2 regions of the Paenibacillus sp. WLX1005 genome follow, and region 1 is predicted to be linked to the other one. Evidence: predicted binding sites of a transcription regulator. Region 1 holds the regulator's gene; the other holds the start of a gene.
What was found. Region 1 encodes Rex, which represses fermentation and respiration genes when NADH is low (regulators of the CRP and FNR family bind a similar motif). Its sites were predicted from a motif close to TTGTGAAATATTTCACAA; they were not measured.
Positions count from the first base shown of each region.

Region 2: nadA (quinolinate synthase NadA) is a predicted target of Rex. The motif match lies at 2,059-2,076, and genes of this name have one in related genera.

Region 1 covers NZ_CP176756.1:3,435,383-3,439,744, forward strand. The annotation lists gene ACE3MZ_RS14605 (DUF5590 domain-containing protein) at 1-144, opposite strand, end outside; gene ACE3MZ_RS14610 (amidohydrolase) at 180-1,487, opposite strand; gene ACE3MZ_RS14615 (redox-sensing transcriptional repressor Rex) at 1,468-2,127, opposite strand; gene dinG (ATP-dependent DNA helicase DinG) at 2,124-4,362, opposite strand, start outside.
Region 2 covers NZ_CP176756.1:54,319-58,680, reverse strand. The annotation lists gene nadB (L-aspartate oxidase) at 1-939, opposite strand, end outside; gene nadA (quinolinate synthase NadA) at 1,074-2,018, opposite strand; gene ftsH (ATP-dependent zinc metalloprotease FtsH) at 2,595-4,362, opposite strand, start outside.

The DNA of each region.
Region 1 (4,362 bases):
TTGCTGCGCTACTTCCAGTGCCGCCTGCTCCTGACTCCACGGCTTTGCCATCACATGTACATAAAACTGGTTTACACCCAGAATAATCAGACCGACCACTGTAATGATGATCGCAATCCATTTACCCGTTCCCAAATTTCGCAAGACACGCCATCCTTTCTGTATCGTTACGCTTTCGGTCAGCGTGTAAGCAAGCCTTCAAATGCCGATTGTGCTTCGCGGCGAATTTTCTCTTCATCCAGTGTCAGCGATACACCGTCTTTGATCAGCTGTTTGCCATCTACCCATACATGCAGCACGTCTTTGGCACATGCAGAATAGACCGTATGAGAAATAAAATCGGTGAACGGCAGGAAATGCGGCTGATCGATATTGAGCGACGTAATATCTGCCTTCATACCGACTTTGAACGTACCAGTATTGTTTAGGAATACCGATTTGGCACCGTATTCTGTACCCATGAGCAATGCTTCCGATGCAGGTACAGCGGTTGGATCGCCAGATACACCTTTGTGAATGAGCGCTGCTAGACGCATTTCCTCAAACATATCAAGGTTATTGTTGCTGGCTGGGCCGTCTGTACCGAGAGATACGATGACACCGGCTTTTAACAGATCCGGCACGCGTGCTACACCGCTGGCAAGCTTCAGGTTGCTACCCGGATTGTGGGAAATAGTAACGTTATGAGCTGCCAGTGTAGCAATCTCTTCGTCATTCAGATGCACGGCATGTGCCAGCAATGTGGGACGGGTGAACATACCCAATTTCTCCAGATGGGCAACCGGACGCAGACCGTAATCACGAACGTTTTGCTCTACTTCGGCAATCGTTTCGGACATATGGGTATGCAGCGGCACATCCAGATCGTGTGCAGCTTGCACGAATTGCTCGATATAAGCAGGCGGACAGGTGTAAGGCGCATGCGGAGACATCATCGTTGTGATGCGTCCGTCTGCTTTGCCATGCCAGTCGCGTACGAATTGAATCGATTGGTTCAGCTTTTGCTTTTGTTCTTCTTCTGAACACAGACCGATAACGCCTCTCATCAGTACGGCTCTCATGCCGGATTGCTCTACGACTTCTGCGACACGCTCAGAACGATCGTACATATCGAGGAATGTGGTAGTGCCGCCTTTGAGCATTTCCAGTACCGACAGCGCGGTTCCAGTGTAGACATCATCGCTCGTAAATTTGGCTTCCATCGGCCACATTTTCTCCTGCAACCATACTTGCAGCGCCAGATCGTCGCCGAAGCCGCGCAGCAGCGACATCGCCGCATGACCGTGACTGTTCACTAGACCCGGGATGAAGAATTGGTGGCGTCCGTCCACAACAGCAACGTCATCGCCTACCTGTGGCTCCTCTTCGCCAATATACGTAATCAGGTCATCCTCAACGACCATATAACCGTGCAGTACTGGCTTCTCGGCGTTAGGTACGGCGAAAATACCATTTTTGATGATCCATTTACTCGGAGAGTTGTTCATTAATTTCTAATTCCTTTCCATCTTCAAGGTAATAAGCCAGACTGAGCAGATCGGTCGTAAAATCAGCTGTATGCACACGCACATGCGGTGGTGTTCTCAAAATAATCGGTGCAAAATTCAGAATCGCCTCGATGCCCGCTTCAATCAACTGATCCGCGACACGCTGCGCTTCCGTATTCGGCACAGTGATAATGCCGACGCGGATATTTTGTTCTTTTACCGCATGCGACAATTCGCTAATCGGTTGTACGGTCAATGTATTGATCTTGCTGCCGACCTTCGGCTCGTACGAATCGAATACAGCGATAATCTTCATCGTTTCTTGTAAGTACGCATTATAGTTGGACAGAGCATGTCCCAGATTACCGGCACCGATCAGTGCCACATTGATCTGCTGATCCAGCTTCAGAATATGACGAATCTTCTCGATTAGATACGATACATCATAGCCAATGCCTTTGCGTCCAAAGTCGCCGAAATAGGCGAGATCCTTGCGGATTTGTGCCGGATTCAGATCCAGCTTTTGCCCCAGCTCCTGCGAGGAAACAGTAGGCACCTCGCGGGTATGCAGCTCATTCAGATATCTCAGATAGACAGGTAATCTTCGCACGACAGCTTCAGATATTTTTTCGGATTTCATGCTTGCTCCCCCTCTTGATTTGCAGCTTCCGTTTCAAGCGGTCGTTGTTCCAGCCATTCGGCGATACGGGGAATCATCTGGTGGGTCGGCATATGTTCCATTTTGGGACCCGGCAGGGAATACAAGAAATGTCTGCCGTAATATGCCTCTATCACCCGCGTATCATAAATGAGTACGATTCCTCGGTCGTTTGCCGTTCGGACGAGACGTCCAAAGCCCTGCTTGAACCGGATCACTGCCTGCGGCACGGATAATTTCATAAATGGGTTTTTCTTTTCTTTTTTCAAACGTTCACTTTTGGCTTCTACGAGCGGATGATTTGGCGGCTGGAATGGCAACCGCACAATCGCCAAGCAGGTCAGCGCCTCGCCTGGAATATCGACGCCTTCCCAGAAGCTGCTTGTTCCGAGCAATACGGAAGCCGGATGCTCCTGAAAACGACGCGTCAACTTGGTGCGGCTGCCGCCATCCACGCCCTGACCGAATACGGCAATCTCACTTGTAGATAAATTCTCTTTCAATGGCTCATACACCTGCTTGAGCATCCGATAGGAGGTAAATAATACCAGCATACGTCCTCTTGTCGCTTTGGCAGCATCTGCCAACGAATCGGCGAGCATGGACACAAAGTTCTGATCGCCCACATTGCCTTTTAGACTTGGAAAATCGCGCGGAATCAATACAAGCGATTGCTCGCGATAATTGAATGGCGATTCTAGCATGACCGTATTGAGCTTGTTCTGCTGCTCCGCTTCCTTGAGTCCCAGCTGTTCGATCATATACTGGAATGTTTTGTCGATGGAGAGTGTTGCAGACGTTAGAATGATACTTTTCTTTTTATCGAAAAAGTGCTCTTTGAGCTGCTGACTTACATCAACCGGAACAGCATACATTTGCAGCGACTTGCTACGGTAATTGCCATTGGCTTCGTACCAGTACACCGTCTCTACGCTGTCCAGCTTAACAAAATGACGCAAATCATCGCGTACCGCACCCAGATCTTTGAACAGTCCGGTCACGTCGGTAACCAATCCTTCGTTAGCCAAGATATCATCGGACTCTTTGATTTTGCCCATCATTTGTTCGCCCTGACGGATGATCTGACTGAGCGCAATATGAATGCGATTTTCCAGTTCCGATATCTTTTCCCACTCTTCGGGCTTGTTTTGCGGTAACAGACGCAGGGTAAATTGACTCGCTTCACCCGGTGCGGCATCGCTGCGCTGTGGCAGAAGGGCAAACAGCAACTCGCTCAGTTTATCCCAATCTTCTTTGACATCCGTCAATTCAGGATACAGATTGTCGATCGCAATCGCCCATTCCATGCCGCGTTCACTGCCGGATGATCCTAGCTGTTGGCGCAGTACGGCAAGCTGACCATTTTTGCTATCCTTGAACAGGCGCAGCAACGGTTGCACCAATGTGAAATATTTCATGTGCATGCCCAGATGCTTCCCTGCCACATCTTCCAGATGATGCGCCTCGTCGATGACCAGTCGTTCATACGAAGGCAGCAACTGATGCCCTGCCTTGATGTCGGTAAACAGCTTGGAGTGATTCGTGATCACTACATCTGCGGCTCCCGCTTCATGCTTGGCACGGTGATAGTAGCATTGCTTAAACCACGGACAGGCGCGTCCCAGACAAGAGTCGGTATCGCTTGCGACCGTTTCCCAGAATTCACCGCCGCGGTTGCCCATATTCAATTCCTCATCATCTCCGGTTTCAGTTGCTGTCAGCCAGACGATCATCTGAGCTGCAATCAACACATCTTCCTTCGGACTCTGGAATTCTTTTGTATTTATTTTATGCTCAAATTTGCGCAGACACAAATAATGCTGTCGTCCCTTGAACACGGCAGCACGAAAAGCAAACGGAATCACCTGCGTCAACAGCGGAACATCGCGCTCGCGCAGCTGCTCCTGTAGATTGATCGTATGCGTGCTGACCATGACGCGCTCACTATTCTTGACACTATGATAAATGGAAGGCAGCAAATAACCGAGCGATTTGCCCGTTCCCGTACCTGCCTCGATCAGTAGATGCTTGTCATCTGACAGCGCCTTGATCACCTCGTCAAACATATGATTCTGCGGTTGCCGTTCCTCATAATCCGGTAATAGCTTGCGCAGATTATCTTTGACCTGCTCCAAAAATTGTTCAAAGGACGTATCTGCCAGCGGCATATTGCCGCGCTCATCCTCGGCGGACGGAATATCGATCCAGTCGCCTACT
Region 2 (4,362 bases), 2.2 Mb from region 1:
CGTAATGTCCAGATATACAAAAGCACTCCCATCCCGCTCCATCTCACTTACAATCGCCCGGGATACAATATCGCGCGGTGCCAAATCACCCAGCGCATGATAATTCGGCATAAATGCTTCACCCTGTGTATTGCGTAAGATCGCGCCTTCCCCGCGTACCGCCTCCGAAATCAAAAAGCGCGGCGCACCTGGATAACAAAGCGCTGTCGGATGAAACTGGATAAATTCCATATCTCGCAACTGCGCACCTGCCCGATACGCAATCGCAATACCATCGGCAGTAGCTACTTCTGGATTGGTCGTATGCTCATATAGCTGTCCGCTGCCGCCCGTACACAATACGGTCGCTTGTGAGATGACATGCAGCACATGACCATCCGGCTTGCGAATGACCGCCCCGATGCACTGCTCATCCTGCATGAGCAGCTCCACCGTGCTATGCCGCTCCCACACATCAATCCTGTCATGCTGCTGTACTTGCCGCGACAATGCCCGCACAATCTCATGTCCGGTCGAGTCGCCATTCGCATGCAAAATGCGGCGGTGGCTATGCGCTCCTTCGCGTGTCAGCTCCAGCTTGCCGTCCAACATATCAAATGCCGTTCCAAGCATCATCAGCTCCTGTACTCGCTCTGGTCCTTCCTGCACCAGTACATGTACCGCATGCTGCTCACACAAACCCGCTCCTGCCAGCAGGGTATCTTCCAGATGAAAGTGAGGCGAATCATCCTGCGCCATCACCGCAGCGATACCACCCTGCGCATAACGTGTATTGCTTTCCAGCAGTATATCCTTTGTGATTAATAGCACGTTCTTATGTTCACTTGCCGCTAGGGCAGTAAACAACCCGGCAATGCCCGTTCCGATCACCAGTACATCGGTATACACAGTATCGTCGTAATCATCATTGATAGAGACTGTGAATCTTGACTGCTGCATGATTCTATTTGCCTGCCTTTCTGGTTCTGTCATCAATTCATCATTGTGTTCACTTACTCATCTGTACAGCTGTTTGCAGCAATACGACCAATGAAGCGTAGCCAACAGCAAATAGTATATAGACAAGTTGTAATTTACGAGGATGAGACTTCCAGCATCCGCTCCAGCGATACACGGGCACGATCTGCAACAGCAGGCGGTACGTAAATTTGCGGCTTCATCGTTTCTAGACAGTTGACCAGCTTTTTCAGATTGTTCACCTTCATATTGGGACAGACGAGATATTTACTGGCAAAATGAAATTGCTTATCTGGGCTGTCCTTACGCAGCTGATACCCGGTACCGTCTTCCGTACCAACGATAAATTCCTGTACGTCTGATTCGCGGCAATATTTAATAATCGCAGTCGTACTGCCTACAAAATCACCCAATGCTACGACTTCTGGACGGCATTCGGGATGCACAACAAACTGCGCATTCGGATATTTGGCTTTCATTTCGAATACATCCTTCACGGTCAGCATATCATGGGTATTGCAGTAGCCTTCCCAAATAATCATCTTCTTATCGGTGTGTTGCTGTACATAATGACCGAGATTCTTGTCCGGCACCCAGATGATCTCATCGGAGTCAACGGATTGGATCACCTTGACCGCATTGGCGGAAGTGCAGCAAATATCCGTTTCTGCCTTCACGTCAGCAGAGGAATTAATATAGGTGACGACTTTGGCGTTCGGATGCTGAGCTTTTAGCTTGCGTAGCCCATCCACGTTGACCATATCCGCCATCGGGCAACCCGCACGCTCGTCGGGAATAATGACTGTCTTGTTGGGTGCGAGAATTTTGGCGCTCTCCCCCATGAAATGCACACCGCAAAATACGATAGTATCCGCATCCGTCTGTGCCGCTTTCTGAGCTAGCAAAAATGAATCGCCACGAAAATCGGCAACTTCCTGAATCTCGTCACGCTGATAATAATGAGCAAGAATAATCGCATTGCGTTCCTTTTTCAGCTGAATCAGACGTTCCCGCAGCTCCGCATCGCGTTCTGCTTTCTTTTCCAGTGCTAATGCTTCCATCATGTCATCTCCCTGTAGTTTGAATTTTTTTTCACATTTCTTGAAATAATTTTCACAATTCAAGTCATCGACGATTCTCTGTAATGCCAAGCTATCACAAGGAACGATACATATAGAATGAACAGACCAATATTGAATCTAATCCACAAACGTATCAACTCGTTTTTAGCTTCATGATATCATGAAAGATAGCTCATGCCCGCTCTATGTCTCTGCACAAGCCTGATTCATCGCTCACTCGTGTCCATATATCTCGCACAAAGACAAGATCACATTCACACAGACGAATACGAACCAGACGATAACCACATAACATTGTGAAAAAAATTGCGTACTCCAGTGCGAAATGTGTCTAAAATGTGATCAACTTCCCCAATACTGTAAACAATTTGAACAGTGCTTGTCAATCTCAAAATCTTGCGTAGGTGGATATGCTTGATGCTTCTATCATCAGGCAAAACAAAAACCCCCGAAGATCATATGATCTTCAGGGGTAGGTTGTTTGTATTCTATATTGCATTATTTGATCACGTGATAGCTATGATCCATTCAGATAAAGCGTCACCGTACGATGGATTAGATCGTTGGTGTACCTCCACCTGGACCACGGTTATCGCCAGAATCATCATTTGGATTATTCGGGATGTTACCACCTGCTTCCGGAGAGGAAGAAGTCGTATCATCTTTGTCCAAACGGACTTTGGAATCACCGATGCTATCGAATGTTGGTTCACCAGTTTCTGTTGGTGTTCCATCATTGTTGCCACCGGATGTGCCTTCGCCGAAGCCTTCCAGCGAGCCATTTTCGATCAGATATTTGATCTGTTCGAAGTCCAGTGTTTCTACTTCAAGCAGCGTTTGAGCGATCAGATGCATTTCGCGGGAATGCTTTTGCAGCAATTCGCGGCAACGCTCGTACGATTCCGTAATAAAACGGTTCATCTCCTGATCAATCTCATAAGCAATCGCATCACTGTAATTCTGTTCGTGACCCAAGTCACGACCCAGGAATACTTGACCTTGCGAACTGCCAAACTGCATCGGTCCGAGCTTCTCACTCATACCGTATTCAACGATCATGCTGCGTACGATACTTGTTGCTTGTTGGAAGTCACTGTAAGCACCAGTACCAATCTCACCGATGTACAGTTCTTCCGCCACACGTCCGCCGAGGAGACCGGTTACTTTATCCAGCAATTCCTGTTTGGTTACGAGTGTACGGTCTTCCTTCGGCATCATGATTACATATCCGCCAGCACGTCCGCGCGGTACGATCGTTACTTTGTGTACCATATCGGCGTGTTCCAGGAAGTAACCAACAATCGTATGACCGGCTTCGTGGTAAGCGACGATGCGTTTCTCGCGGTCGCTGATTACGCGGCTGCGTTTCTCTGTACCGACGATTACGCGGTCGATCGCTTCATCCACCTCAGTCATCGAGATGTCGCGGCGGTTACGACGAGCCGCCAGCAATGCCGCTTCATTCAGCAGGTTTTCCAGATCCGCTCCGGTAAAGCCTGTTGTACGTTTGGCGATAATATCAAGTTTGACATCCTTGGTCAACGGCTTGTTGCGGGCATGAACTTTGAGCACCGCTTCACGACCTTTGACATCTGGACGATCGACTGTAATTTGACGGTCGAAACGACCTGGACGCAGAAGCGCAGGGTCGAGAATATCCGGACGGTTCGTTGCAGCCACGATGATGATACCTTCGTTGGCGCCAAATCCATCCATCTCAACGAGCAATTGGTTGAGCGTTTGCTCACGTTCATCGTGTCCGCCACCAAGACCGGCGCCACGTTGACGACCTACAGCGTCAATCTCATCAATAAAGATAATACAAGGCGCATTTTTCTTCGCATTTTCAAACAAGTCACGAACACGGGATGCACCGACACCGACGAACATTTCGACGAAGTCAGAACCGGAGATGCTGAAGAACGGCACGCCCGCTTCCCCGGCTACTGCACGGGCAAGGAGGGTTTTACCGGTACCCGGAGGACCGACGAGCAGAACGCCTTTGGGAATGCGCGCTCCGACCGTATTAAATTTACGCGGATCTTTGAGGAAGTCCACGACCTCGACGAGTTCTTGTTTCTCCTCGTCCGCACCAGCTACATCCTCAAATGTAATCTTTTTCTTCTCTTCGTTATACAGACGCGCACGGCTTTTGCCAAAGTTCATCACTTTGCCGCCGCCACCTTGCGCCTGATTAAACAGGAAGAAGAAGAGGATAAACATAATGACGAGCGGGATCATGGAAGTGATAAAGGACAACCAAATACTGTCGCCTTCCATCGGCTTCACCGTCACCTGCGTCCCTGAACCGTCAATAGCGGAG